One region of the Eubacterium sp. 3_1_31 genome, then DNA from elsewhere that is predicted to be linked to it. Evidence: a T-box and tRNA genes for the amino acid it is inferred to sense, from the RefSeq annotation. Region 1 holds a T-box; the other holds one or more tRNA genes.
What was found. The T-box of region 1 lies ahead of tyrS (tyrosine--tRNA ligase). A T-box ahead of a tRNA ligase gene usually reads a tRNA of that ligase, here a tRNA-Tyr.

Region 1 (11,406 bases):
ATTCAAGTCATCCATTTGAATTTCAGTGATCCTTGGCCTAAAAAACGAGCACATAAAAAGCGATTGTCAAATCATAAATTTATTGCCCAATATGCGAAAATCTTGGCAGATGATGGGGAAATTCAGATGAAAACAGATAATAGCTCATTATTTGAATATAGTATAATAGAATTCCAAAATGCAGGTTGGTTTCTTCATGATTTCAGTGTGGATTTTCGCCGTGTTGCTCATGATGAAGATGTAATTACGGAATATGAGCATCGCTTCATGGAAAAAGGGCAGCCTATTTATCGTGCCATTTGGAAGAAACATCCTATGAATGAAAAGAATGCATAAATAATGAAAATAAAAAGTAAATTTTCATCGAATGATGCTATAATAAGAACATGTAAACGGTTCAACAAAAGGAGTCATACCATGAAAGAATATATGAATGTAATTAACAATGCAGAAGCGTTTTATAAAGCATGTGCCAGCGAAGGCAAAAATGTCTTTGTCTTTTCTGCGAATTGGTGTCCTGACTGTCGTTTTTTAGAAGGCTTTTTTGAAGACGTCGTAAAAGAATATACGGCAAAAGGCTTTACCTTTTACTATGTTGACCGTGATCAATGCATGGATGTATGTGTAGACTTGATGATCATGGGCATACCTAGCTTTGTCATTTATCTAAATGGGAAAGAAAGTAATCGGTTTGTATCGAAGCAGCGCAAGACAAGAGAAGAAATAGAACAATTCTTGAATCAAGTAAATCAATGACGCAGAAAGGGTGAGGAAAATGTCGTTATGGAAAAAAGTTACTTCCTTTCTGTTTGAAGAAACAGAGGCAGATATCATTGCAGAAGATGATTTGGAAGCAATTTCTTTAAAAGAGAAAGAAGCAAAAACAGTGGATAAAGAACCGCAAAATACGCCGAAACAAGCGGATCTAGAAAGTGTTAAAAAGGAACAGACGCCAATCAAGCAGGAGACGAGAAAGTTTGTCAGTATTGATTTAGAGACAAAAAAAGAACCAGCAAAAGAAGTAAAACAACCAAAAGAGACAATAAAAAGTCGACCTGTTATGAAAAAAGAAGAAAAGAAAGAATATGAGTTTACACCGGTGATTTCGCCGATTTTTGGAGCGAAAGAAGAAAACGCAAAAGCGAAGACTTCAACGAAGACACCTAATGTCAATATGCCACGCGCTCGCAAACGTAAGGAAAATCCGTTAGGGACAATTATATCACCGTATTATGGTGTGAATGAATTGGAAGAATTTGAAGAAGAAGCGAAAAAAGATATTGAAGAAAAAGCCAAAAGTAAGCAGGAAGAAATCATCATGACGGAAACAAGGGATGAGCTTTCATCACAAGAAATGCCGGCAGATTTATTACAAAAGGTAGAAGAAGAGGAAGAACATACGTTACCCTTGGAAGCTATTTTAGCAGATGATGATACGGATACTGAAGATTTGTTGCAAATTTCGCTGTTTGGCGATTCTACGCCAATCAAAGAGGCTGAATCTAATATAAAAGATGTAACGGAAAAATAAAGGGAGTGTAAACGTAATATGGAATATTATTTTATTGGTATCAAGGGAAGCGGTATGGCATCTTTAGCTACGATCGTCTTTGACCGCCATGAACAAGTGAGCGGTTCGGATATTGATAAATATATCTTTACCCAAAAACCTTTAGAGGAACGACATATTCCGATTTACCATTTTGATGAGAATAACATTAAAGAAGGAATGACAATCATCATTGGCAATGCTTTTAATGAAAGCAATCCGGAAGTGAAAAAAGCCATGGAATTGGCCAAGCAAGGAAAAGTGCAGGTATACTGGTATCATGATTTTTTAGGGCAGTTGGTCGAAGAATATACAAGTATCAGTGTTGCCGGTACCCATGGTAAGACCACAACGACAGGCATGATTTCTCATGTGATGGCCGAAGTAGCACCAACTGGTTTTTTGATTGGTGATGGTACAGGAGATATGCCGGATGATGGTGAATATTTTGTCTTAGAATCCTGTGAATATCAGCGTCACTTTTTGGCTTATAAACCGCAATACGCGATCATTACGAATATTGAATTGGATCATGTGGATTATTATAAAAATATGGAAGATTATCGCGATGCATTTGAAACCTTTGCCAATCAAGTAAAAAAAGGTATTGTACTGTTTGGTGATGATGAAGAAGTGCGTCGCCTGCACGTCAAAACGAAGCATTTGTATTATGGTTTACAGGATGACAATGACGTACAAGCTGTTCATGTTATACAAAATGAAGAAGGTATGTCTTTTGATGTTTTATATAAAAAAGCGTACTTTGGCAGTTTTAAATTACCGTTTGTTGGGAAACCTTTATTGTGGAACAGCCTAGGGGTAATCGCTTTAGGAATCATGGAAGGATTACAACCGGCAGTGTTACAGGAAGGATTGGCAAGTTTTCCGGGAGTAAAACGCCGTTTTACGATAGAAGAAAAAAATGGTAATGTGTATATTGATGATTATGCACATCATCCAACTGCTGTTAAGTATATGATTGAGGCTGCTCGCATTAAGTATCCTGATAAAAAAATCATTGCGATATTTAAACCGGATCGTTATTCTCGTATCTATTATTTTATGGATCGTTTTGCCCAAGAATTAGATCAAGCTGACGAGACATATTTATGCCATTTTCCTGAAAATGCCGCAAAAGAGCCAGGAATCAATATTACGATACAAGATTTAGCAGATCGTTGCGCGCATGCTCAAGTGATTCAAGAAGATGAAACAGCGGCTAAGTTTTTAGCAGATCGCGGCCCTGCAGTATATCTGTTTATGAGCAGTAAAGATATTTATAAATTAAAAAATATTGTAAAAAGTTTTCAGTAAACTTGTAAATGTTTACAAAATAAGGTAAAATATAAAAAGAGGTGTTTCTATGGGTTTAGATCAGTTATTGGAATTAACGAGTAATGTTGCCGCTAAGGCATTACCGATTGTAGGTGTTATCGTCCTGATATTTCTGGTTATCTTTGTCAGGCATCTGATCGTGTTATTAAAAAGTGCGAATGAAGCAGTGATCAGTATGAAAAAAACACTCGATACGACAAACAAAGAATTGGAAACACTGGAAAAGCCTTTACAGACTTTAAATGAATTAAGTGAGACTGTTGACAGTGTGCATGAAGCAAGCAAACATGCTGTTCGCAGTACGATGGTGATGGTGATTGAAAATTTCTCTTTGATTAAAGATTGGATCTTACATCATATGGGAAAAGATGGCAGCGATGAGCAACAGGAAGAAGCCTGTGAGCAGGAGGTGCATACTTCATGAGCGATGAAAGCCAGCATGTTGATGACATGGAAAAAGAAACGCGTTATACCATTATTCAAATGGAAGATGACGAGGATAATGAAAATGCCTCTTCAATTTTTGCGGATGCCAAAATAGAACTAAGTCGGATGTACGCAGAATTTCGTCAGTGGATAAAAAATAATGTGAATGCGCAGGAAACAACACAGCGTTTAGAAAAACTGAAGACTGATACGGCCTTGTTATTGGAAACAACGAAACAGAAAGTAGCTGCCTTTAATCAGCGTGAGGATGTAAAGAATGGCAAGGAAAAACTGAATGAAATGACGGGCAAAGTGACGAATGCATTCAGTGATGGTGTAGATGAGCTTATGAAGAAGGACTATGTTGTGAAAACGATGGATACCATTACGGACACGGTTAGTGCTATTCGTGAAGATGAGCGCGTTAAGAAGAATGTAAAGAAGCTAAAAAAGGGTACGCTGAAAGCAGCGGAAAAAGCCTTTGAAGGGTTACAACGTGTCTTAGACACGAAGGATGAAGACGATTAGTCAGAAGGGATAAGTGTTATGAAACGAATTACCATTTATGATGTAGCAAAAGAAGCAGATGTTTCACTGGCAACCGTTTCCCGTGTTATCAACGGTTCTGAAGTTGTCCGTGAAGACACACGTGTGAAAGTGCAGGAGGCAATTGAAAAATTAGGTTATAAACCGAATGCGATTGCTCAAGGATTGGCACTTCAGAAAACGACGACGATTGCTCTGATCGTACCAGAAGCAAGCTATTTCTATACGGGACAGATTATTAATGGTTTGATTGATGTGGCAAAAATTTATAAATATAATCTGATGCTGCATACAACGACGGAAGGCATTACTGAAATGAATGATATTATTGAAAATATCATCAAATCCCGTGTGGATGGTGTTGTGATTTTCAATGATAAGCTAAATAAGGAAGAATTGAATCAGTTAACAAAATATCAAGTTCCCATTGTTGTCATCGGTAATAAGATGAGTGATGAAACTGTTGGTTCTGTTTATGTGGATTACTCCAGCCTTGTTTATGATTATGCAATGGATTGCATCGCAAAAGGGAAAAAACGTTTGGCATTGATTGAGGATCGTAAGAATCCAGCAATGATCAAACAACTTCGTGATGGATTATCACGTGCTTATAAAGAAAACGGTATGGAATTTGACGGCTATATTGAAATTCCTAAGGAATATCGTTCCTCTTACTTATTCTTGAAAGAATATGTGAAGGATGGCGTACCTTATGATGTCGTCATTACGTATCGTGATTCTCAAGCTATGGCGGTTATGAACACCGTGAAAGAAGCAGGAATGAATATTCCTGATGATGTGGAATTGGTATGTATCTTAGATAGTAAATATAACTCTATGGCACGCCCTCAGATTTCTGGCTTTAAAATTCCAGATTATGATTTAGGTGCTGTTGCTATGCGTTTATTGACAAAGATGCTAACGGATGAAAATGATGTTCCAGATAAAGAAATCGAATTGAGCTATATTTTCACTCCACGTAAATCAACCAAGTAATCATTGCTTGACAAAGTAAAAAATTACATTATACTTAATACTACAACAGCTATGATAAGAAAGAGTACATAAGGAAATGAGCACAGAGAAGCGGCTGGCTGGTGAAAAGCCGCAGTCAGGAACTTATGGAATACACCTTGGAGCTGCTTTATGAAAAGTAAAGCCGTATGCTCACGTTATGAGCTTGAGAGCCTCATGTTATGAGGAACTAAGGTGGTACCACGCAAATAAAAAACGGCGTCCTTGGATAAGGACGCTTTTTTAATGGCTGAGAAAGGAATAGACTATGAATATTTATGAAGAATTGGTATGGAGAGGCTTAATTAAAGATTGCAGCTCACCGAAAATTGAAAACATGCTGAATAATGAAAAGGTCACTTTTTATATTGGTACTGATCCTACCGGAGACAGCTTGCATATTGGACATTATTCATCCTTTTTAATTTCTAAGCGTTTAAAACAGGCAGGGCACAATCCGATTTTGTTAGTTGGTGGAGGAACAGGGTTAATTGGCGACCCTAAGCCAACAGCAGAACGCGCTATGATATCAAAAGATGAAGTTGCGCATAACTTTGCATGTCTAAAGAAACAGGCGCAGGATGTATTTGGCTTTGAAGTTGTAAATAACTACGATTGGATTAAGGATATCAATACTTTGGATTTCTTGCGCGATTATGGGAAATATTTTAACATTAATTATATGTTGAATAAAGATATTGTTGCTCGTCGATTGGATGAAGGAATTACGTATACAGAATTTTCTTATATGATCTTACAGGCGTTGGATTTTATGCATTTGTATGAAAACCGCAACTGTATCATGCAAGTAGCAGGACAAGATCAGTGGGGGAATATCACAGCCGGTATTGAATTGATTCGTAAGAAATTAGGTAAAGAAGCATATGGGTTTACAATGCCATTGGTAACTAAGGCGGATGGAACAAAGTTTGGCAAAAGCGAAGGCAAGGCGATTTGGCTGGATAAAAATAAAACATCTTCTTATGAACTGTATCAGTTCTTGGTGAATAGTGAAGATAGTAAGGTTATTGAATATTTAAAGACATTGACCTTCTTAAGCCGCGAAGAAATTGAAGATTTAGAAGAAAAGACAAAGATAGATGCGGGACGCAGAGAAGCACAAAAGGCACTTGCGAAAGCCGTCGTTATTGATTTGCATGGTGAAGAGGAATATGAAAAAGCATTAAAAATTACGAATGCTTTCTTCAAAGGAAATATTAAAGATTTAACCAGCGATGAACTCGAGGATGCGTTGCATGGTTTTGATAGTATCGCAGTGGATGATCATATGCCGTTACTTGATGTCTTAGTACAAGCGAAAATTGCTAGTAGTAAACGTGAAGCAAGAGAATGGATCAAGCAAGGTTCTATTCAAATCAATGGTGAACGTATAAAAGACTGTGAATTTATCGTAAGCTCAACACATGCAATCACAACGAATAAAACCATTATCAAACGCGGGAAACGTAATTATTATGTAATTACACAATAAGATAAACAAAGAATTTCAAACAGATATACTTATGAAATCCCACGTTTCAATATGAAAGATTATATATATATGAGAAAAAAGCACATACAGAAATAGTATCTGATGTGCTTTATTTATTAGTGAATGAAAGCTGCTGGTGATAAAATTGCTTTATAAAACACAGGCCTGATATGCATAGGGCTAGACCTATACCGGTATAAAAAGATTTTATGCATACTGTTGGCCATACATGGCTTATTCTTAATAAAATACCACCGCTCATCATACAAAACATGATGATGTATGATTTTCTATCGAAAAATTGTAATATATGCATATAAGCATGGGCATAACGTAAGATTCGATTTGTATGCTTATGAATGAGTTTGCGAAAAATAGCAAAATAGAAAACAAGAAAGGTCAAGATCGTTGCTAGCATCATCCATAAAGTAAGAACAGAAGTGGATTGATAGCCGATATTTAGTATATTAATACCCGCTAGCAACCAAATGAAGCCGGCTAGTAACAAAAGGTAGTTTTTAGGGATATACATTCGTTTACGCATCTTTCACACTCGCTTTCAATATAAACAGGAAAAGAAGAAGACCGATACCTGTTAGGATATGGCCGATACCGGAAACACCGGAGATCATAGCGTTAACAGTATTGGTTAGTTCATTACCATTTACTTGTGTGATACCGCGCAGAAAGAGCATGAGGGAAGTTAATAAGACACCGGGATGATAGAGAATAAGAAATAGCCGATAATGTTTTTGTTTTTCGATATGAAATTGATGAATGGCAAATGTCACGATGAGAAACATGACCATTCCCAGCAGAAAGAGATGGGTATGTACAAAGGCAAGTGTTGTCCTGCCGTCAAATCCCATGAATTTGGTGTATTCGCGATAAAAGATACCACCAATCATGGCGAGAATTGCATAAAGTATAGCGTAGTTTACTGTTCTTTTCATAATGATAGAACTCCTTTCTTATGATGCTAAATAATGGAATTGCTTTATCATGCTTCGCCTTTTTAATAGAGAGGGTTTCAAAAAATAACAATGGTTAGATAGAGAATATGAAAGCCTATTTCCATTATTTATTGTTTGCAAAGCATTGTTGCTGAACTTTGTTCGTTGTAACGTGAAATTATGTTGATTTCGCATATAATAAGCGATATAACATTTCTTTTGTGAATTGACAGTTTTTGCGTTGATGTGAGAGATCTACCAACATATGTTCAAATAAAAACTGTAGAAAGGCTTCCTTTGTAAAGGTTGCTGTCCATAAGCTTTCAGGAATATGCGAATCTTGAGATAGGACAAGAAGAAACCCTTTCTGTATGTGCTGTAAATATTGTTGTTCCAAGGCTTTCCCCTTTTGCTTATCTTCTGAGCGCAATACATGCAATTGTCCTAAAAAAACAGCTTGGAAATCCTCTATATGTTCGCTTAAACGTTGATAGATGGTTTCATAGAAGATAGGGAAACAAGGGGGTTCATCGAATGTGCAAAGATCTTTATGAAAAACCTTTTTCCAGAAATTTTCGATGATAGCCAATACTAAATCGGCTTTTGAAGGAAAGTAATTGTACACTACACCAACAGATATATCCAGTTTTTTGGCGAGCGAGCGAATACTGAGGTGAGTCATTCCTTCCTCATAGGTGATTTGTTCGGCAGCTTCTAATAATTCGTCTTTTGATGTGACTACCTTATTCATAATGATTCCTCCTAATATGAACACTGTTCATTATAGACGCGTTATTGCTGCTCGTCAAGTAGAATACCTTTCTATGCTATAGAACCAATCGATACAATTCACATAGTATAAAAGTAAAGGAGGAGTGCTATGAAAATCGGTGTGGTTTGTAGTGATGAAAGAATGATGCAGGTAGCAGATAATCTGAAAAAAGATTATGTAGTTTATAGGATACAGGAAGATACTGACTTTTTAACATTACCACAGCTGGATGCTTTTGTCTTGCCAGTGAAGGGAATGAATGAAGAACATAATGTACAGATGTGGAATTCCTATATGCATATTCCCAGTAGCTTTTGGAAAATTCAGGGAAAAGAAATGGTTGTTTTCCAGGGTATAGAAAATGAAGCTGCCAAAAAATTAAATGTAGAAGTCGATTATTATATGAATGCGGAAGAGGTCATAACACAAAACGCTATTTTAACAGCAGAAGGTGTTTTAAATGAATTAATTTCACATACTTGTAAAAGTATTTATGCTATAACAATCGATATTGTTGGATATGGGCATTGTGGTAAAGCTATTTATACAATGTTAAAAAATCTTCATACTCATGTACGCGTAATACGCCGTGATTGTGTGATGAGTAAGGAATTTTTACCAATAAAGGAATGGAAAGAATGTGGCGATGTCATCATTTATACTGCTCCGGTACAAATATTGGATGATGCGCAGATACGTTCATGGTCAAAAACACCATTATTCTTAGATATTTCAACACCCGTTTTGTTTCATGAGGAACAAATACACCGTCTGCATCTGAACTATTACAAGATCAGTAATCTGCCAGGTCGTTTTGCATGTATCAGTGCCGGTAATATTATCGCAGATCATATAAGGAGGAGATTACATGAAGAATAAGCGCATTTTATTTGGTATTTGTGGCTCATTTTGTAATCATGCGAAAGTATTAAAGCAGTTGGAAATCTTATGTCAGGAAAATGATGTACAAATCGTGGTAAGTGAAAATGTGTACACTTGTGATACACGTTTCTTTAAAGCGGATGATTTTTTGAATCGCTTGGTAAATTTAAGTGGTCACAGTATCATTCATACAATCGTAGAGGCTGAAAAGGTCGGCCCATGCAATTGTTACGATCTAATGGTGATTGCCCCGATGAGTGCTACTGTTTGTGCAAAACTAGTGCACGGCATTTACGATCATCCTGTTACACTAGCTGCCAAAGCTATGCTGCGAAATAAGAAAAATATTGTTTTTGGAATAGCAACAAATGATGGCCTGGGGATTAGTGGAGCTAATATTTTCACTCTGCTGAATTATCGAGGGTTTTATGCCATTCCATTTGCTCAAGATGCACCATTCCAAAAAGAACGCAGTATTGTCGCCAAATGGGATCTGTTAATGGAAACCTGTGATATGGCGCTTCAAGATCAACAGATAGAACCAATCTTATTAGGAGGAAACGTATGATGGCAAAATTGATGGTAGCATTGATTACTCCCTTTACCAAAGAACATGAGGTTGATTATCCGGCATTGCGTGCATTAATTGCCCGCTTAATGGCGGAGGGAGCGGATGGGTTTATCGTATGTGGTACAACAGCAGAAACACCTTGTTTAAGTGAAGAGGAACGTTTGCAAATAGTGAAATTTGTCTTGCAAGAAACCCATCATGAGATAGAAATATGGTTTGGCTGTGGGACAAATTGTACAGCAGATACTTTGCGGGCTGTGCATCAGGTTCAACAGCTGCCTATTGATGGTGTGCTTTTAGCTGCACCGTACTATAATCGACCTTCACAAGCTGGATTGTATGAACATTTTGCATGCATTGCTGCACATAGCTCTGTCAATATTATGCTTTATAATATTCCCTCTCGGACAGGTGTGAAACTTGAAGCAGAGACGATCGCAAAATTAATAACAACATGTCCGAATATTGTTGCTTTAAAGCAGGCATGTGATGATTTTGCAGCAGTTCAAAAGTTAAAAAAAGAGCATCCTCATTTCATAATATATAGCGGGGAAGATGGAACCATTGACGAAGGCATGGATGCGGGTATGGATGGTTTGGTATCTGTACTTGGACATGTATCACTTACCAAGCTAAAGCATTTTCTATGTGGCAATCGTAAAGATAACGAATTGCGTAAGGAATTAAAGCAGGAAGCGACATTGTTATTTCAGGAACCATCTCCAGCTTGTGTGAAATATGTCTTGGCACAAAGAGGAGAAATTCAAAATGTTTTGCGATTACCTATGATCGAAGTGCAAAATGAACATTTAAAAAAGAAACTACAGGCTACTTTTATCGACAAGTAATCCTTCATGAATATGTTAGAGTCATCTTAGGTGATGAAGATGGTTCAGGTCAAAGTGTTTGATGAGGAGCATGAGGATGATCTCAGCGATATGATCAATGCATTTTTAGAGGATAATCCGGATATCGATGTAGTTGATATTAAATTTTCAACTTCCTGCAGTATACAGGAGGAAGAACAAATATATTGCTTTTCAGCACTACTCATATATCGCACATAACATGAAAGTGTTTGCGCATACTACTGATGGAGGTGTAAATATGCAGAAAAAAACCGAAATTTTATGTAGTGTGAACAATTGTGTCTATCATAAAGACAATCATTGTGTAGCAGAAACCATCAGTGTTACTTGCGACAATTGCATTGAACCAAATGCTTGTTGCGAAACTGAATGCAGTTCTTTCCGTTGCAAATGCGGAAAATAACAAACAAAGGCGATCCATACGATCGCTTTTTCTTTCCGCGAATTCCTAAGACAATCATCAATACTTTCCCATCGACAGATAAAAGCCCCTTGATATTACAGGTATGGTGCATTTCACATACATATGGTATAATTAAAACCGAGGTGATTTCATGCGTAAACTTTCGATTTTATGCATCTTGTTGACGGTATTTCTTACCGGATGTAAAAATCTGCATCATCAAGATAGTGAAAGCATAAAAGTATATGAGAGCTTTATTGATGCCGTAGTTAGTAATAAGGGGATAGAATCAAAAATCATTCCCTTTGAATATAAGATGAATGTATTTAAACAAAAGGATGATTATAAATATGAAATAGAGCTGTATAATCCACAAGTTGCCATGTATGATATCCAGGCCATCGCAGTGGATCAGAATATGGATTCTAATACGAATGTATATCCTTGTATTGGGATATTAGGGGATGATGCCAACAGTCAGTATAATATGATTCCCTATCAAGCGCGGGGAGAAAAAGGCTTTGTTAAAATGATCATTTTAGATGCGATATCACCAAAGAAACAATTTACGGTCAATGTGATGGTGACTTGGAA
Region 2 (11,406 bases), on a different contig from region 1:
TGCTATCCTTCCTTTCGCCATGTGTGCTCCCATTATTGCCGGTGTACATGGGATATTTAATTGGAAGTGATGTTAACAACAAACAAATAAGAAAAAAACGTTTCGTAATATTTTTTACACTGAGTTTTATATTTGGTATATTTACCGCCATTTTATTGATGAATATATCAATCACATTGATCAGTTCATTTTTCAGAGATCATATGTCCGTATTCATAAAAGTAGGAGGCATACTTATTATTGTATTAGGATTATTTCAATTGGGATTTTTCAAATCTAATTTTTTGGGGAAAACAAGAAGACTCCCGTTTACTTTAAAGAAAGAAATGAACTTACTACTTGCGTTTTTGATGGGGTTTACTTTTAGTTTTGCATGGACACCGTGTATAGGACCAGCTCTTTCCAGTATTCTACTTTTGGCGAATAGCTCACAAAATCTTTGGATGAGTAATTTTCTAATGGTCATATATGCTCTTGGATTAACAATACCTTTCCTACTTATTGGTATCTTTACAGATAGTATATTAAATTGGCTGTCCAATCATAAGAGTATTATGAACTATACAGTAAAATTAGGAGCAATCATATTAATATTTTTTGGTGTATCAATGGTAAGCGGTAAAATGAACTTTATCAGTAATTACATGACACAAAGCAGTAATAATGCTATGATTAAAGATAAGAATGAAGATAAAAAAGAAGATGGTGGAGAGAATAAAGATGAGAAAAATAGTGAACAGGAGAAAGCATTATTGCAGCAGTTAGGCAGTTATGAATTAAAAGATCAACATGATAAGATTATCAAACTTGAGGATTACAAAGGTAAAGTTGTCTTTCTGAATTTTTGGGCGACATGGTGCCCGCCTTGCCGTGGTGAGCTGCCAAATATTCAAAAACTTTATGAGAAATATAGAAGTGATAAGCATGTGGCAATTCTGACAATTGTTTATCCAGGTGGGCAAGAAAAGGGTAAATCTGATTTAAAAGAATTCATTTCGGATAATGCTCTGACAGTACCTGTTTTATTTGATGATGGATTTATTTATTCAACATTTGGTATTGGTAGTATGCCGACTACTTTTATGCTAGACAAAGAAGGGAAACCTTATGGATATATCGAAGGTGCTTTGACAATGGAAATGATGGAGAATATGATTTTAAAAACGTTAAATGCTAATTAGTATAAGAAAGTTATAGGGAAAAGGTGATGACATGAAAAAACAATATGATTTAAAATGTAATATAGCACAAACACTGAACTTAATTGGAGATAAATGGACTTTATTGATTTTACATGCAGTAAAAGAAGGGTGTCATACATTCAAAGATATACAAAAACATTTAGTCGGTATCCCTACAAATCTTTTATCGGAGAGACTAAAAGGGTTATGTGAAGATGATTTACTTACATGTGAATTATATTCAACACATCCTCCTAGATATCAATATTTGTTAACAGAGAAATCTAGTGATTTAGATGATATTTATAATGCTATATTATTATGGGGAGATAAGCATCTGAATAAAAGTTATAAATGTTTAAAACATAAAAGCTGTGGCTCTAACATACATATTGCTTATGTATGTGATGAATGTGATGAGATTTTGAGTAAAGAGGATATCATCATCAATGATTTAGATGATGTTATTGACGAAATTTAATATATGGTAAGGATCATCATTATTTAACAGTAAGTGAAAAGTTTATCTGTATATAGAATAGTAAGCCAAGGTTGACGATATGAATGGAAAATACTTTGGCTTTTTTGATAGAATCATGATGATTCTCTATTTTATAATTAGTTTTTAGAAAGTGGCGGAAATAATAATTGAAATATGTTATCATATTACAAGAGGTGTATAAGATGGAATTAATCTTAATCATAGCTAGTGAAGAATATTCAGATAATATTACATCATTACTTGTTAAGCATGGTTATTCTGCTACTGAAATTGGTTGCAATGGAGAGTTTTTACAATATGGTGATATTGTTTTATTACTTGGCGTGGAAAAAGGTGAAGCTGACAATGTTATCGCGATATTAGAAAATGAAGGAGGCAGGCATCCGGGAATGTCTGAGCCGTTTAGAGGTCAAGTAAAAATATATGTTATAGCTTCAACTTATTTTAAAAAAATCAATCCTTAGGCAATATAAAAAGGCTTTAAAATGGGAAGATTATGCATTATAAAAGTGTGTTGAAAAAAATATAAAAAAGTTTTAAAAAATTGTTGACAGAAAAATAAACAGATGGTATTATATTAAGGCGCTGATGGAAAGGACTCAGGAAATCAGTGATTGCATAAATTATGTGGAGGCTTAGCTCAGTTGGGAGAGCGTCTGCCTTACAAGCAGAGGGTCAGGGGTTCAAGTCCCTTAGCCTCCACCATAAATGTGCCGACTTAGCTCAATTGGTAGAGCAACTGACTTGTAATCAGTAGGTTGTGGGTTCAATTCCTATAGTCGGCACCATTCTTAATAAATAGAGCTGGGGGGGTAGCGAAGAGGCTAAACGCGGCTGACTGTAACTCAGTTCCTTATGGTTCGGCGGTTCGAATCCGTCCCCCCCCACCATCTCTTATTGGGGTATAGCCAAGCGGTAAGGCACCAGACTTTGACTCTGGCATTCCACTGGTTCGAGTCCAGTTACCCCAGCCATTTTAAAAAATCAACATTATAAATGACCCGTTAGCTCAGTTGGTAGAGCATCTGACTTTTAATCAGAGGGTCGGGCGTTCGAATCGCCCACGGGTCACCATTTAAATGTTGCGGGTGTAGTTCAATGGTAGAACTTCAGCCTTCCAAGCTGACTACGTGAGTTCGATTCTCATCACCCGCTCCATATAGTTCAATAAAGCAATCATACACTGATTGCTTTTTTTGATGTGATGAGAATCACTATTCATGTTAGCTTGAGAATGACAATGGAGTTCATAGTAAAGAAAGGAAGGCTGAATGTCACTAAATAGTCTAAAGTGTTGGTGACCTTGGCGATATCGAAAAAGTCAGATGCTTCTTGATAGTGCCTCGGCTGGGGTAATAATAACGTGTTTCGCTTGGCTATTGCGCTCTTAAGAACGCTAAGATGGCCAAGTCCTAGGACTTGGGCTCTATTTAATAAGAATATGGTGGAGAAACGTGTACATAGACCCTCTGCGGCACGAATTCATAATATAAATATAAAAGGGTGGAAATGTAAGAAATAGTATTATAAATTCAATGTTTTATTGAAATTAAAAAAAATTCACCAAAAATTACGATTTTCTATTTTAGAATCGTATATATAAGTGAAGGGAAATCTAGGTGAAATCAAATGTACATAACGATCAAACTATCATTAGATTTAAATGAACACTTAAAGCACTGCTTAACTTGGTATGAAACTATATATCATAAAGAGATAAAACGCATAGCCGATATTTTTATAAAAGAAAATCATAGTTACGAATATCTATATAAAAATATTAGTAATCATATCTCTTTTCATAGCAAACACTTAGTACTCGATTTTGCTAAAAAAGAATACGAATATCGTTGTGGATGTAAAAATAGCCGAAAGATCCGCTGCTCTAGCTGTTGGAGCAACTCCTCCTATCGCCTAAACGGTGATCTCCTGCAGCTAGAGTTAGGTCTTCTTGAACATAAAAGATTCATTGATCTTCCTATGTATCATAATGAACAACCTTTAATGCAGTTAGCTAGGGGTAAAATGATGAATTTAGAATTAATGCATATTCAAGAAAACTGGTATGCCTTTATAAATGTAGATATTCCCATCATTTTTTCAACAAGTCGTAAAACAATAGGTATTGATATAGGAATGAAAGTACCCGCAGTTGCTGCTCTTGATAATCAGCATTATCGTTTTTTTGGAAATGGTAGGCAACGCCAATTTTATCTACGTAAATATAAACGTCATATACAAGAAATGCAACGAAGAAAGCAGTTTAAGAAATTGCGCCAATTCCGGCATAAACTACATAATGTCTTGGCTGATCAAGATCATAAGATTTCAAAAGACATAATTTCTTATGCTTTGGAAAATGATGTAGGAATGATATATCTAGAAAAATTAACCTCTATCCATGATCGCTTTAATGTCAGGCAAGTCTCTAATGCCTATTTATGGTCTTATCAAAGACTTCAACAATTTATTACATATAAAGCTCAACTCGCCGGTATTGAAGTTAGATATGTAAATCCATATAATACATCAAAAAAATGTCCTAAATGCGGGCGAATAAATAAACCAAAAGATCGAACCTATCAATGTAAGTGCGGATATCATGGACATCGTGATGTTGTTGCAGCTATTAACATCCTCCATGCACTTTGATTCTTCTGAATCGGCCTGTAGTATCTCATAGATACCGCTACAGGACGGGTGAAGGCACATCCATATCCAAAGGCATAGCCAATGGAAAAAAAGCCATGTGGTTCGAACCCTATATGGTACGTGCTGAGCATGGCTTTTTCTCGGCACGTACACATTTGAGAATAGACATAAAGAATGAACTCCATAATAATCGTGAGGTGAAAAGTATGGAAGATAAATTATTAGAAGAATTAAATCAACTATTGAAAGGAACACATATGGGTGCATCCATATTTGAAGATTTGCGTGAAAAAATCAAAAGTGAAACATTGCATAAAGAATTTGATGAAATTTTACTCATGCTACACATTCATGAAAAATCTTTAACAGGATTAATATTAGCCCATGGAGGCGAACCTATTGACTCAGCAGGAATTATGGGTACAATCACAGATGTCATATCACATATTAAAAATTTAACGGTTGATAGTGATAAAGAAGTATTGAAAGTGGCTGTTCATAATATGGAAATGGGAGCAAAAGCATTGCATGATTTTGACGCACGAAATTTCATTTTGGATGATGAAACAGAAAAGACGATTGCCATTATGAAAGATGATTATGCTTCTATATATCATAAATTAGATAGATACCGTATTGAATTTGAAGAGTAATACTTGGCTTTCTTGCTTGTTTCATTGTATAATTCTTCTAAGAAAGGAAATTATGTAAATAACATTTATAAGTCATTTACAATATAAAAGAAGGATAGATATGAAAGTACAAGAAAGATTTTTAAAATATGTCACTTTTGACACTCAATCTGATGAGAACTCACAAACAACACCAAGTTCTTTAAAACAATTAAAGTTGGCAAAATACTTAGTAGATGAGTTGAAAAATATTGGTGTTACAAATGCATATGTAGATGAATTTGGTATTGTATATGGAAGTTTACTTGCCAATTGCGAGGCTAATTGTCCTAAAATAGGATTTATAGCTCATATGGATACTTCACCTGATATGAGTGGTGAAAATGTAAAACCAAGAATAATTGAAAATTATGATGGCTCTGATATCATTTTGAATGAAAAATTAAATATTCATATGGGGCCAAATGATTTTGAAAGCCTAAATCGTAATATTGGTGAGAACCTAATTGTTACTGATGGAACAACCTTACTAGGCGCTGATGATAAAGCCGGTATAGCCGAAATAATGACTATGCTAGAAACAATTATTCAAAAAAACTTACCGCATGGTGATATAAAAATAGCATTTACCCCTGATGAAGAAGTAGGCAGAGGTACAGATCACTTTAATGTGAAAGCATTTGATGCGGATTTCGCCTATACAGTAGATGGCGGCGAAGTTGAGTTTATTGATTATGAGAACTTTAATGCAGCTAGTGCAGTATTGGATATACAAGGATTAAGCATTCATCCAGGTTCCGCTAAAGGCAAGATGATAAATGCTCTTTTAGTTGGAATGGAATTTCATTCCATGTTGCCTGTTGAACAAAACCCAGCATATACAGAAGGTTATGAAGGATTTAATCATTTAACTGATATGCATGGAGAATGTGAACACGCGCATATGTCTTATATTATTCGTAATCATGATGAAACATTATTTGAACAACAAAAAGAAGACTTTAAGCGCATAGCTGATTACTTAAATAAAAAGTATCCTGAAAATACGATTACATTACAGATAACGGATAGTTATGCAAATATGCGTCAAATCATCGAACAAAATATGAATATTATTGAGTTGGTAAAAAAATCTATGGAAGAAATAGGTTTACAGCCTGCTTCCGCAGCTATTCGTGGTGGTACTGATGGAGCACGCCTGACATATGAAGGTCTCCCTTGTCCTAACTTAGGAACCGGTGGTTATAACTATCACGGTAAATATGAATATGTTTCCATAAATGAAATGGAGAAAAGCGTCGCATTGCTTTTGAAAATAGTTGAAAATAGTTTGAAATTATAAAATTAATCATTAGTATTATAAATAGAAAAGACGGTAAGGATATTCTATTAGTACTAACATCTGACTACTAAAAGAAAGGAAATCTATCTTTAATGTGATGATTATAGGATGATTTAATAAATCTCCTAATATCCTATATCACAGTGAGGTATTTAGATTTCCTTTTTAAATTAAACACAGACAATAACTTGCAAAGGTTTATTAAGTTCAATACATTCTTTTTTTCTAACTGCCGCTTTAAGTGGAAGTAAATAAGTATCCTGCTTTGTATCAAACCAAATAGCAGTTTGCCATTGTGTATTACCAATTATTGCTGTTACTTTTAATCGACCCCAACCTTCTTCTAAACATTTAAAAATATTTCTTATATCTATAGATATTTCTTTTGGAAGAGAAACAAAAACATTCCTTCTGTCGCAGAATAATGATATGGCTTTGCTGAAAATTCAAACTTCATTCCTTTGTTCTTCATTTTACACCTCCTGCAAATTCTATTTTGCCGCCAATACTTCAAACTCTAGTGTACCCCGCTCAGTACCATTAACTATAAGCGTAATTGAATGGATTCCAGGGTAATGTTTCCTTGTACTTGTATCCGCAAAGGAATGTGTTTTTGTGTAATACCTCTTTTCCTTTTCCTTGAAAACAAGCTCGGATATTTGGAATATTTTACGGTTCTGCCTACCGTTTGCTTTAACATAATCAATTCCATATTCCAGCCGTGCCTTAGTTTTCTTTTCAGCCTCAAGCTCGAAGGAAAAAGTCAAAATACCCCCTGCAGGAACAGATACAGTTTCTAGTGAAAAAGCATTAACTCTGACACAGCCAGCATCTGATAATCCCAAAATACGAAGCACTTCGCTATTGCCCTTTTTAAGAAGTGTCCTGCACCCGTGTTTGATAATCCAATCTGTATTCATGTCTTTACCATACCAATCCTTAGCAACCTTCACCACTAAATCAGGATGTGTTTTTGATATATCATTCAGGTTATTGGCTACACTTTTACGAACATACAGTGAAGGGTCTGCTTTTAGCAACTCTAAAATACGGAGAATCGGAGATGGATCTTTTTGGAAGTTCGGCAAGCTTTGTCCCCAAGGCAGTCTGGGGCGACAACCTTCGCTGGCAAGCCTACGGACATGCTCATTATTATCTTTAGCCCATGATGCCATCTGCGCCATCATACGTTCTTCATCGTTAATAATAAACGCTCTTACTGCAAATTCAGCTGATGCGTATGGAGTATATCTTGCTAAAGCTGACATAGAGATGTCCCAGTTTTCTTTATCCTGTCCGTAAAGCTCAACAAAAGTTGGGAAAAAGGAAACAAAACCATCTGAGCAGGTATCATAATTCATTATCACTTTATCAATAATGTGAATGGCTGTTTTATAGTCGTCTGGTAAATACTTCCCTAAATTTACACTAATTTGCATGACCCTCTGTTTCAATTCTAAACTATCCCACATTTCGTCCATCGTGGATTTTAAAAACGTATCTACCGGAAACTCATCATAAACCGTTTGAATCTGTGATGCGAGCTTGTATAGTGATTCATAATTAAATCTGTCCTTAAATAATTCCGCCATATTATTCCTCCTTCGAATACAGAGTTCCCATATCTTAAAACCTTTGATAATGCTGATAGATGCAGTGTTTTAGGGGACAATCAAATTTTTAGTTGGTTTTTCTAATATGTAATTACAGTATAAATTACTTTATGTGGATTGTTGTGGCGTGTAATAAGATAAAGATAACCATTATGGTTATTCCAACTCAGTTTCATCTACTATTAAGCCTAATAGTTTTACTAGCTGTAGCGCTTGATCTGTGCTTACGATGGCGCCTTTTAATAAATCTTGTGTTACACCAATACCATCAATTTCGCTTGTCGCAAAATTCATGCCATCAAGACTAGTATTATAAAATTCACTATCTACTAAACTGCAATGTTCAAATAACGTTTTTTTAAATCCACATTGAATGAAGCTAGAACTACCTATATCACATTTTTTATATATCGTCTGTTTATAACGACTTCCACTGAAATTCGCATAATGCAGATTGCATTCAATATATTGTATATTATGTAACACACAATCAATGAATTGTGTTCCCATTGCGCGACATGTTTTGAAAATAGTGCGATGTATGGCACCATCACTAAAAACAACATTGTTAAATTCACAATTTTCAAAAATGACATCAATCATGTCAATGTTAAGAAAATTACAGTCTTCAAAACATACATTTTCAAATACTATGCCATCCAAATGCAGACATGGCAATTCTGGTTCAGTAATTAGACAATTTTTAAAACTTAGTCCTTGTAGATAGGGCTCCTCTTCCACCATTTTGTGGAATTCTGTCTGTTCTTCTAAATATGAGGGTATTCTTGGTTTCTCAATTTTCATTTAAACCTCCAAGTTATTTGTGTATAACGGTTAAATTTATTAAGTAAATTCTAATGGATTCATTATAACACCCATGTTATGAAAGTCTATATACTTTTTGATCATGGTGCAAAATTTTATCATGAAAAGAATAATCTTGTATAGTTTTTACTTTAATCCTTACTCATTGACAACATATAGTGAAAAAGAGTCTTTCACGTTAATTATAAACCTAAAAAATGTAGAAAGGTCCTTTTACATCTATTCCTTATAAAATATGATGAAGTAGCGTTATGATAAAAGTGAATCTTTTTAAAAACTATAGTCATCTTTTTTATGATTATATCTTGACGATTATCAAAGCCAATTTTTTGTTTTTTTTCAAAAATCTGCTCCTTTCAGAAATAAACTAAACTTGCCAATCATTGGTATTTCGTCTTATAATGATATCATGTATTTTATATACATGGATTGATTCTATATTTTGCTTTTATATTATCATTTTAAGAGAGCATGAATCGTATTTTATATCTGATTACTCCATCTAAACCTACATATTCAGTCAAAATACATGATATTCAAAATACATGTTAATTCAAAACGCATATTCGTTTAAAACACATGATATTTAAAACACATATTCATTCAAAGCATATGATATTCAAGATACATATTCATTCAAAGCACTTATGCGTAAAATTGACAAGTTATAGAACACTAACCAAAACCAAATAAAGGAAGGACATTAAAATGGAACAAATGATTATCACACCAATTGCAAAATCCCTTAATATCAGTGAAAAACAAGTGGTAAACACCTTAGATCTACTAGAGCAGGGAAATACGGTCCCTTTCATCGCCCGTTATCGAAAAGAAGTCACAAATGGTCTAGATGAAGAACAAATCCGCGTCATTCAGGAAAATTATGCATATCAGCTAAACCTAAAAAAACGTAAGGAAGACGTGGCACGTCTTATTGAACAACAAGGAAAATTAACAGAAGAAATAAAAAAACAAATTGAAGCATGCGAAAAGCTGTCACAAGTAGAAGACATATATCGACCATATCAACAAAAACGCAAAACCCGTGCAACAGATGCACAGGCAAAAGGTCTTGCTCCACTTGCTGAATGGTTATTAAAACTACTGCCAAACGTAAATGTCGCACAAGAAGCAGCAAATTATATAAAAGAAGATGTACCAACTATTCAAGATGCTTTGCAAGGGGCAAAAGATATTATTGCCGAAAAAGCTAGTGATGATGCTGAAATCCGCAAACGCATCAGAAACAGTATGGAACATTATGGACGCCTAGTGACAAAAGAGAAAAAGAAACATGAAGATACAAAAAAAGTGTATAAAATGTATTACGATTACAATGAACGTATTTCCACCCTAGCGAGTCATCGTATCATGGCAATCGATCGTGCAGAAAAAGAAAAGGTCATCCAAGTCTCCATAGATTTTGATGAAGATTATCAACTGAATTGGGCTATCCAGAGATTCACCAAAAAACGCCAATGTCCAGCGGTTCCTTATATTGAAGAAGCTGTGCAGGATGGATTAAAACGCCTTGCATTTCCAAGCGTAGAACGAGAAATTCGCAATGAACTGAGTGAAAGAGCACACGAACAATCAATCGAAGTATTCTCTATGAATTTAGAAAAACTATTGTTGCAACCACCAATGAAACAAAAAATGGTATTAGGCTTTGACCCAGCTTTTCGTACAGGATGTAAACTTGCGGTAATAGACGAAACCGGAAAGCTATTGAAAATCAGTGTCATCTACCCCCATCAGCCAAATGCCAGGACAAAAGAAGCCGAAAGTATCATGCTGAATTTGCTAAAAACATATCCTATAAAAATCATCGCAATTGGCAATGGTACAGCCAGTCGCGAGAGCGAAGCTTTTGTTGCAAAGTTGATACGTGATTATCACCTTGCGGTGTCTTACACCATCGTCAGTGAGGCAGGAGCATCCGTATACTCTGCCAGTAAGCTCGCCCGTGAAGAATTTCCGGATCTTCAAGTAGAACAGCGTTCAGCTATATCAATCGCTCGAAGAGTTATTGATCCACTTGCAGAATTGATTAAAATAGATCCACAATCTATCGGTGTTGGTCAATATCAACACGACCTGCCAACGAAACGATTAAAAGAACGTTTGGATTTTGTCGTTACAAAAGCAGTGAACCGTGTAGGAGTAAATGTGAATACTGCCAGCAGTGAATTATTGAAAAATATATCTGGTTTAAGTGCAGCCACCGCGAAATCAATTGTGACCTATCGTGAAGACCATGGTGAAATAAGAAACCGCATCGAGTTAAAGCAAATTCCAAAGGTCGGAGCAAAATCATTTGAACAGGCGGCTGGTTTCCTGCGCATTGAAGACGGTGATGAACCTTTAGATCGAACATCTATTCATCCTGAAAGCTATGCTTTGGCGAAAAAAATTCTTGCCCAATTTGCTTTAACACCTTCTATGATGGGAAGCGAGGAAGCAAGAGCTTCTTTGGAAAAAGTGACATCTTCAGCCTTAGCAAAAGAATTAGGCGCTGATGTATATACGATTGAAGATATCTTAGATGCCATACGTTCTCCATTGCGTGATTATCGTGAACGCTATGATGCGCCAATTTTACGAAGTGATGTATTGGAGCTGGAAGATCTGCATATCGGAGATGAATTGGAAGGTGTTG

Region 2: it has a tRNA-Tyr gene. The T-box ahead of tyrS (tyrosine--tRNA ligase) is inferred to sense a tRNA for this amino acid. The anticodon was not compared.

Annotation. Positions count from the first base shown of each region.
Region 1 covers NZ_CAXUBY010000004.1:113,280-124,685, reverse strand. The annotation lists gene trmB (tRNA (guanosine(46)-N7)-methyltransferase TrmB) at 1-336, shown strand, start outside; gene ACESSZ_RS03085 (thioredoxin family protein) at 418-756, shown strand; gene ACESSZ_RS03080 (hypothetical protein) at 776-1,531, shown strand; gene murC (UDP-N-acetylmuramate--L-alanine ligase) at 1,550-2,863, shown strand; gene ACESSZ_RS03070 (hypothetical protein) at 2,913-3,308, shown strand; gene ACESSZ_RS03065 (hypothetical protein) at 3,305-3,838, shown strand; gene ACESSZ_RS03060 (LacI family DNA-binding transcriptional regulator) at 3,857-4,852, shown strand; T-box leader at 4,895-5,100, shown strand; gene tyrS (tyrosine--tRNA ligase) at 5,139-6,362, shown strand; gene ACESSZ_RS03050 (DUF2871 domain-containing protein) at 6,899-7,315, opposite strand; gene ACESSZ_RS03045 (TetR/AcrR family transcriptional regulator) at 7,494-8,066, opposite strand; gene ACESSZ_RS03040 (hypothetical protein) at 8,196-8,966, shown strand; gene ACESSZ_RS03035 (dipicolinate synthase subunit B) at 8,956-9,537, shown strand; gene dapA (4-hydroxy-tetrahydrodipicolinate synthase) at 9,534-10,388, shown strand; gene ACESSZ_RS03025 (sporulation protein Cse60) at 10,428-10,607, shown strand; gene ACESSZ_RS03020 (DUF1540 domain-containing protein) at 10,648-10,812, shown strand; gene ACESSZ_RS03015 (hypothetical protein) at 10,964-11,406, shown strand, end outside.
Region 2 covers NZ_CAXUBY010000003.1:146,466-157,871, reverse strand. The annotation lists gene ACESSZ_RS02405 (redoxin domain-containing protein) at 1-1,181, shown strand, start outside; gene ACESSZ_RS02400 (winged helix-turn-helix transcriptional regulator) at 1,213-1,662, shown strand; gene ACESSZ_RS02395 (cyclic-di-AMP receptor) at 1,866-2,147, shown strand; tRNA gene ACESSZ_RS02390 (tRNA-Val) at 2,313-2,388, shown strand; tRNA gene ACESSZ_RS02385 (tRNA-Thr) at 2,396-2,471, shown strand; tRNA gene ACESSZ_RS02380 (tRNA-Tyr) at 2,490-2,573, shown strand; tRNA gene ACESSZ_RS02375 (tRNA-Gln) at 2,582-2,657, shown strand; tRNA gene ACESSZ_RS02370 (tRNA-Lys) at 2,682-2,757, shown strand; tRNA gene ACESSZ_RS02365 (tRNA-Gly) at 2,768-2,841, shown strand; gene ACESSZ_RS02360 (RNA-guided endonuclease InsQ/TnpB family protein) at 3,313-4,335, shown strand; gene ACESSZ_RS02355 (DUF2383 domain-containing protein) at 4,542-4,988, shown strand; gene pepT (peptidase T) at 5,089-6,309, shown strand; gene ACESSZ_RS02345 (DUF1905 domain-containing protein) at 6,480-6,668, opposite strand; gene ACESSZ_RS02340 (DNA alkylation repair protein) at 6,801-7,901, opposite strand; gene ACESSZ_RS02335 (pentapeptide repeat-containing protein) at 8,079-8,726, opposite strand; gene ACESSZ_RS02330 (Tex family protein) at 9,456-11,406, shown strand, end outside.